Linked DNA regions of Verminephrobacter eiseniae EF01-2. The protein of the gene in region 1 binds, or shares a complex with, the protein of each later gene. Links are inferred from orthologs where the notes say so. Each region holds a gene or a part of one and is shown on either strand. Other genes may lie near its edges. The genes, in order: VEIS_RS05315 and smc.

What was found.
Region 2: the proteins of VEIS_RS05315 (region 1) and smc are in contact, whole or in part, in a crystal structure (PDB 3ZGX), measured with the Bacillus subtilis proteins. The link is inferred for Verminephrobacter eiseniae EF01-2 from one-to-one orthologs.

Annotation. Positions count from the first base shown.
Region 1 is NC_008786.1:1,202,554-1,205,641, reverse strand. Bases 220-3,088 are described here. They hold VEIS_RS05315 (segregation and condensation protein A), read right to left. Parts: upstream 2,135-3,088; coding sequence 1,304-2,134; downstream 220-1,303. Other genes in these bases: VEIS_RS05305 (M14 family metallopeptidase), read right to left, coding at 2,885-3,088; VEIS_RS30260 (hypothetical protein), read left to right, coding at 2,460-2,975; VEIS_RS05310 (DUF3460 family protein), read right to left, coding at 2,203-2,409; nadB (L-aspartate oxidase), read right to left, coding at 220-1,221. Also shown: more of nadB, read right to left, coding at 1-219. UniProt on the Bacillus subtilis protein: Participates in chromosomal partition during cell division. May act via the formation of a condensin-like complex containing Smc and ScpB that pull DNA away from mid-cell into both cell halves.
Region 2 is NC_008786.1:4,933,767-4,938,057, forward strand. What follows is about bases 48-4,119. They hold smc (chromosome segregation protein SMC), read right to left. Parts: upstream 3,776-4,119; coding sequence 248-3,775; downstream 48-247. Other genes in these bases: VEIS_RS21600 (cell division protein FtsZ), read right to left, coding at 48-228. Outside these bases: more of VEIS_RS21600, read right to left, coding at 1-47; VEIS_RS21610 (NAD(P)/FAD-dependent oxidoreductase), read right to left, coding at 4,146-4,291. UniProt on the Bacillus subtilis protein: Required for chromosome condensation and partitioning.

The DNA.
Region 1 (3,088 bases):
CCCGGTGGCCGGCGCGGCGGCAATGGCCTGCGCGGTGGCGCGGGCAAATACCAGGCATTCGAGCAGCGAGTTGCTGGCCAGCCGGTTGGCCCCGTGCAGGCCGGTGCAGGCCACCTCGCCCACGGCATGCAGGCCGGGCAGGTCGGTGCGGCCCGCCAGGTCGGTGAGCACACCGCCGCAGGTGAAATGCGCCGTGGGCACCACCGGGATGGGCGCGCGCGTGATGTCGATGCCCAGTGCTGCGCAGTGCGCCAGGATGTTCGGAAAATGCGCCTGCAAAAACGCCGGGCTTTGGTGCGAGATATCCAGGTGCACGCAGTCGAGCCCATGGCGCTTCATCTCGAAGTCGATGGCGCGGGCCACCACGTCGCGCGGGGCCAGTTCGGCGCGCGGGTCATGCTCGGGCATGAAGCGCGTGCCCCCGGCCGCAGGCGGCAGCAGCAGCAGCCCGCCCTCGCCGCGCACCGCCTCGCTGATCAGGAAGGACTTGGCGTGCGGGTGGTACAGCCCGGTGGGGTGAAACTGTATGAACTCCATGTTTGCCACGCGGCAGCCCGCGCGCCAGGCGGCGGCAATGCCGTCGCCGGTGGCGGTGTCGGGGTTGGTGGTGTACAGGTAGACCTTGCCCGCGCCGCCGGTGGCCAAAATGGTCTGGCTCGCGCGCAAGGTGATGACGGTGTCGGTCCGGCTGTCGAGCGCGTACAGGCCCAGGCAGCGGTGGCCGGGCAGGCCCAGCTTGCTGGTGCTGATCAGGTCGACCAGCGTATGGTGCTCGAACAGCGTGATGTTTGGCGTGCCGCGCACCGCGTCGATCAGCGTGCGCTGCACCGCCGCGCCGGTGGCGTCGGTGACATGGGCGATGCGGCGGGCGCTGTGGCCGCCCTCGCGGGTCAGGTGCAGCAGTTCGCCTTCGAGCGTGAAAGGCACGCCCAACTGGCGCAGCCAGGCAATCGATGCGGGCGCGTTCTCCACCACGAAGCGGGTGGTGGCCAGGTCGCACAGGCCGGCACCGGCCACCAGGGTGTCTTCGATATGCGCGGCAAAGCTGTCGTCATCGGCCAGCACGGCGGCGATGCCGCCCTGGGCCCGGCCGCTGGAGCCGTCTTGCAACTGGCGCTTGGTGATCACGGCCACGCGGTGCGTGGGCGCCAGGTGCAGCGCGGCGGACAGACCGGCCAGGCCGCTGCCGGCGATGAGAACGTCGAAATCGTGGGCTGCCATGGCTTGCGGTGGTGGTGGCTGCCATGGCCAGCGGCCAAGGCGGTGAAGAGCGAACGACGTGAAGGATGTGCCGGACGGCAGGCTACACCGGTGTGTACGCCAGCCGCAGGTAGATGGGCGCGAACGCCTCGGCCTGGGTGATCTCGATCAGCGCCTCTTTGGCCAGTTCCAGCAGCGCGATGAAGATCACCACCAGCACGCTGCGGCCTTGGCCGGGTTCAAAGAGATCTTCGAACGCGACGAAGCGGCGGCCTTGCAGCGTCTTGAGCACCCGACTCATGTACTCGCGCACCGAAAGCTCGGCGCGCGTGATCTTGTGGTGCTGCACGAGTTGGGCGCGTTGGAGGATGTCGCGCCAGGCCTGTTGCAACTGCCGCACCTGCACTGCGGGAAAACGCGGCTGCAGGCTTTGCTCGATGAACACCTGGGCCTTCAAAAAATCGCGCCCATGCTGCGGCATCTGCGACAGCCGCTGCGCGGCCAGCTTCATCTGCTCGTATTCGAGCAGGCGGCGCACCAGTTCGGCGCGCGGATCTTCGGGCTCTGCGCCGCCCTCTTGCTTTCTGGGGGGCAGCAGCATGCGCGACTTGATCTCGATCAGCATCGCGGCCATCAGCAGGTATTCGGCGGCCAGTTCCAGATTGCGGCTGCGGATCTCCTCGACATACGCCAGATACTGGCGCGTGACGCCCGCCATGGGGATGTCCAGGATGTTGAAGTTCTGCTTGCGGATCAGGTACAGCAGCAGATCCAGCGGGCCTTCAAAGGCTTCGAGAAAGACCTCCAGCGCATCGGGCGGGATGTACAGATCGGTGGGCAGCGCAAACAGCGGCTCGCCATACAGCCGCGCCAGCGCCACTTGGTCGACCACCACCGGCATGCCGGGCGCATCGACGGGGCTTGCCGTGGTCATCGATGGCCCCAACCAGGTGGCCGCAGGGGCATGGAGAGCATGCGCTACCGGTCGTTTTGCTGCGCGATTCAGTGGCTGTCCGTCTGGTAGACATAGGGCTTTTGCGGCACCCGGGCGGCGCGCAATTCGGCCCAGAGCTGGCGGTCTACGTTCTTGTCCCACAGCAGGGCACGGCCGGCCAGTTGCTGCTTTTCCAACCCGGGCAGGCGGGCCTTGAGCTGGTTGATGAATTGCGTGGTGTCGGACTGGTAGTCGGGGCGGCGGAAAATGGACATGGGCGGGTTACCTCTGTGCAGGGCCGGATTTTACCGCCGCCTGTCTGCTAGTGTCGCGTCACCGATCATCTGTCGGTCTGCGCTGGCCATCGAAGCGCATCGCGGCGTTGCATCGCTTGCCAATACGCTCGGTATGGGCTGCGCGATGCGCCTTGCGTTGCGCTCCGATGGCTGCGCGCAGCCTACGACATCTGATCCGTGACGCGACACCAGGTGATGGCGCGCGCACCGGGGCACACCGGGGACGTGACAAGCGCCGCCGTGCCGCATGGCGTGATGGGCAACGCAGCGGATCCATGGCCCGCCCCCGCTGGAGTTCGCGACCATACCCTCGGCCACCGCAGGGACAGGCGCTGCGCCCCTTGCGGGTGATCCGCCTGCGCGCCGGTGTCGTGATGGCGCTGGACCCATTGGTCATTGGTATCGGTCATGCAGATCGCCCGCGCAGGCATCAGCGCCTCGGGGGCAGGGTGTTTCAGATCGACCGGCAGCGCGCAAAACGCACCACGGTGACACCGGCACACGCCTGCCGGGTGGAGGGCATGACCAGCACGCAGTCGTCATAGGGCGTTGTCACGGCAACGCCGTCGTTATCGCCGATCACGGTGCCGGCCTTTGCGACCCGCTCCAGCCCGGTGTAGGGCGCGGCAAAGCGAAAGGCGCTGCTGCTGGCGACCAC
Region 2 (4,291 bases), 3.7 Mb from region 1 along the record:
GGCCGGCACGGGCCATTGCCGGGCCGCTTGGGCATCGGCGGCAGGGTCATCCAGGGGGTCGGCAGGCGGCATGGCGCCGGCGGCGAAGCCGGGTTCGCGGCGCCCGCCGTGCGCCTCGTCCTGCGCGCGCCGGGGGGTGTGGCGGCGCGTGGTCCAGGCGTTGTAGGCCACGATCAGGGCCAGCACCAGGGCGCCGAGGATGCTCAGACTCAGTTGCAATGTGCTCATCGCAGGGGCTCCGTCGGGTTCAAACCTCGGCCAGTGACAGCGCCGATTCCATGTCCACCGCCACGATGCGCGATACGCCCTGTTCCTGCATGGTCACGCCGATCAGTTGCTCGGCCATTTCCATGGCGATTTTGTTGTGGCTGATGAACAGGAACTGGGTTTCACGGCCCATGCGGGTGACCAGTTTGGCATAGCGCTCGGTGTTGGCGTCGTCCAGCGGCGCGTCGACTTCGTCGAGCAGGCAAAACGGCGCCGGGTTGAGTTGAAAAATCGCAAACACCAGTGCGATCGCGGTCAATGCCTTTTCGCCGCCGGACAGCAGGTGGATGGTCTGGTTTTTTTTGCCGGGCGGCTGCGCCATCACTTGCACGCCCGAGTCGAGGATTTCGTCGCCGGTGATGATCAGCCTGGCCTGCCCGCCGCCGAACAGTTCGGGAAACATGCGGCCAAAGTGGGCGTTGACGGTGTCGAAGGTGCCCGACAGCAGTTGGCGCGTTTCGCCGTCGATCTTGCGAATCGCGTCTTGCAGCGTGTGCATGGCCTCGCCCAGGTCGGCCGTCTGCGCGTCGAGAAAGCTCTTGCGCTCGTGCGCCAGGCGCAACTCGTCGAGCGCGGCCAGGTTCACCGCCCCGAGCGCGGCGATCTCGCGCTGCAGGCGCTCGATGTCGCCTTGCAGGCCGCCCGGGCGCACAGCGCCGTCGGCGATCGACGCGGCCACGGCTTGCAGGTCGGCCCGGGCGTCGGCGAGCAAGGCGGTGTATTGCTCCAGTCCCAGGCGCGCGGCCTGTTCCTTGAGTTGCAATTCGGTGATGCGCTCGCGCAGCGGCGCCAGCGCGTGTTCGAGCTGCATCCGGCGTTCGTCGCTGGCACGCAGCCGGTGGGTGAGTTCGTCATATGTGCTGCGTTGCGTGAGCAAGGCTTGTTCGCGCTCGATTTTCATGGCCAGCGCCTGTTGCAGGCCGCCTCGGGCGGCGGCGTCGGACAACTGCGCCAGTTCGGCCTGGGCGCGGTGCTGCTCGTCGCTCAGGCTGGCGGCCTGTTGCGCGGCCGTGTCGATGGCGCGGCTCAGTTCGGCGCGCCGCGCCGCCAGGCTGCGCTGCGCGAAGCCGGCCTCTTGCGCCTGGCGTTCGAGCTGGCGCTGCTGCTCGCGGCAGGCGCCAAGCTGGCGCTCGGCGTCGAGCACGCGCTCGCCCAGTTGCGCCTCGCGCTCCTGGCTGTCGGCCAATTGCATGTCCAGTTCCTCGAAGCGGGCCTCGGCGCTCGCGCTGCGCTCTTGCAGTTCGGCCTGCCGGGCCTGGACCTCGGCCAGATCGGCGTCGATCTGCGCGCTGCGCGCGCGCGCCTGCTCGGCCCGTTGGGCCAGGTGCAGGGTTTCGACCTGTAGCCCATGCGCCCGGCTCTGGGCTTCGGAGGCCTCGCGCCGCGCCGCCACCAGGCGCTGCGCGGTGTCGGCGCAGGCGGCTTCGGCGCGCGCCAGCGCGCTGCGCGCTTCTTCGGCCATCAGCGTCTGGGCGCGCAGCGCTTTGTCCAACTGCTCGATGTCCTGCGCGCGGGCCAGCAGGCCGGACTGCTCGGTGTCGGGCGCGTAAAAGCCCAGGCTATGGGCGCTGACGGCATGGCCTGCGGGCACGAAAACCGCCTCGCCCGGTCGTAGCTGGCTGCGCCGGGCCAGGGCTTCGTCGAGCGTGCCGGCGGTGTAGCAGCCCTGGAGCCAGCCGGCCAGCACGGCGCGCAGGCCGGGGTCGGACAGGCGCAGCAGGTCGGACAGGCGCGGTGGCTGCCCGGCGTCCGGTTCTGGCACGCCTGCCGGCGGCGGGCTGTAGAAGGCCAGGCGCGCCGGCGGCGCATCGCTGCCGCCGGCGCCCAGAAAGCCGCGCACCAGGTCCAGGCGCCCTACTTCGAGCGCGCCCAGGCGCTCGCGCAGCGCGGCTTCGAGCGCGTTTTCCCAGCCGGGTTCGATGTGGATGCGGCGCCACAGGCCGGGCAGGCCGTCCAGGCCATGCTTGGCCAGCCAGGGGCGCAGCTTGCCATCGGTCATCAGTTTTTCCTGTAGCGCTTGCAGCGCCGAAAGGCGCGCCGAGAGTTCGGCCTGGCGCGCGTTCTCGCCGTTCACCGCCTGCTGGCGGCTGCGCCGCTCATCGTCGAGCCGGGGCGCGCACTCTTGCAGTTCGGCCAGCCGGGCTTCGCTGGCGGCGGCCAGTTCCCGGGCTTGTTCCAGTTGCGCGCGCAGGCTGCCCAGGCGCGCCTCGTCGGGCACGGCCAGGGCGTTGCGGTCGGCGCCCAGGCGTTCGAGCCGGGCCTGCTGCTGGCGGCTTTGCTCGGCAATGCTGCGCTGCTCGGCGGCCAGCACCTGTATCTGCTGCTGCACCTGCACCACGGCGCTGCGCTGCGCGCTGGCGCGGCTTTGCGCCTGGTGCAGCGCTTCTTGCAGGCCGGGCAACTGCAGGGCCTGCTCTTCGAGTTGGGCGGCCAGCAGTTCGGCCTGCTCCTGGGCCGCCGCGCCGGCGCCGGCGAGTTGCTCCAGTCCGGTCTCGCTCTCCTGCCGGCGTGCCGCCCATTGGTCGATCTGCCCGGCCAGCGTGAGCAGGCGCTGCTCCACGCGCTGGCGGCCTTCGACCACGTAGCGGATCTCGGCTTCGAGCCGCCCGACTTCGGCCGTGGCCTCATACAGCCGCCCCTGGGCCTGGTTGACCTGGTCGCCGGCGGCATAGTGCGCCTGCCGGATCGTCTCCAGATCGGACTCGACCGCGCGCAGTTCGGCGATGCGCGCTTGCAGATCGTTCGCGGCCTGCAAGCCGTCCTGGTGCAGCTTGGCCTGCTCGGCCTGGGCCTCGGCGCGCTTCAAAAACCATTGCTGGTGCTGCCGGAGCTGGGCCTGGGTTTGCAGCCGTTGGTACTTGGCGGCCACCTCGGCCTGTTTTTCCAGCTTGTCCAGGTTGCTGTTCAACTCGCGCAGGATGTCCTCGACGCGGGTCAGGTTCTCGCGCGTGTCTGCCAGGCGGTTTTCCGTCTCGCGCCGGCGCTCCTTGTACTTGGACACGCCGGCGGCCTCTTCGAGGAACAAGCGCAGTTCTTCCGGGCGCGATTCGATGATGCGGCTGATCGTGCCCTGGCCAATGATGGCGTAGGCCCGAGGCCCGAGGCCGGTGCCCAGGAACACATCCTGCACATCGCGGCGGCGCACGGGCTGATTGTTCAGGTAATAGCTGCTGGCGCCGTCCCGCGTGAGCACGCGGCGCACGGCCACCTCGCCGTACTGGCCCCACTGGCCGCCGGCCCGGTGGTCGGAGTTGTCGAACACCAGTTCGACGCTGGCGCGGCTGGCCTGCTTGCGCGTGGTGGTGCCGTTGAAGATCACGTCCTGCATCGACTCGCCGCGCAATTCGCTGGCCTTGCTCTCGCCCAGCACCCAGCGCACCGCGTCCATGATGTTGGACTTGCCGCAGCCGTTGGGCCCGACCACGCCCACCAACTGCCCGGGCAGCATGAAGGTGGTCGGTTCGGCAAACGACTTGAATCCGGACAGCTTGATCGAGGTAAGACGCACGGGTCAGCGGACAGAGGTGGCGCCGGACAGGCGCAGCGCCCCGGCGGGGGCGCCGGTGGGGGTTGGACGGCAAAGCTCGGATGATACCGCGCCGGCCCCCTGCGCCCGGCGCAGCCGGGTGCGCCGCCAGCGCTTCGGAAAATGGCTGACACCACGCACGGGCGCATGTTCCTGCTTTACTTGATGCTATCAATTTGGATAGCAACGCCCGGGCTGCGGCGGCCCTTGGCAGACCCGCCGGCGTGCCAGCGCGCCCCGGGCCGTGTGCCAAGAGGCCAGCCGGTGCCCGGGCGCCTTGCAGCCGATCGGCCCCGGTGCCGGCAGGCGCGCCACCCAGCCATCGGCCCAGGTCCGGCGTCGCTGCACGGCGTCACCATCGCTGGCCCACGGCATGTGCCGCCGCAGCGCCGCTCTGGTAGAAGGTTTCGCGCAAGCGCTTGAACCGGATCGGCCCGAGCGCCGTCACCGGCAGCGACATGTCTTGCGGCTGTATTTTCCCGCGCAGCATCCAGGCCA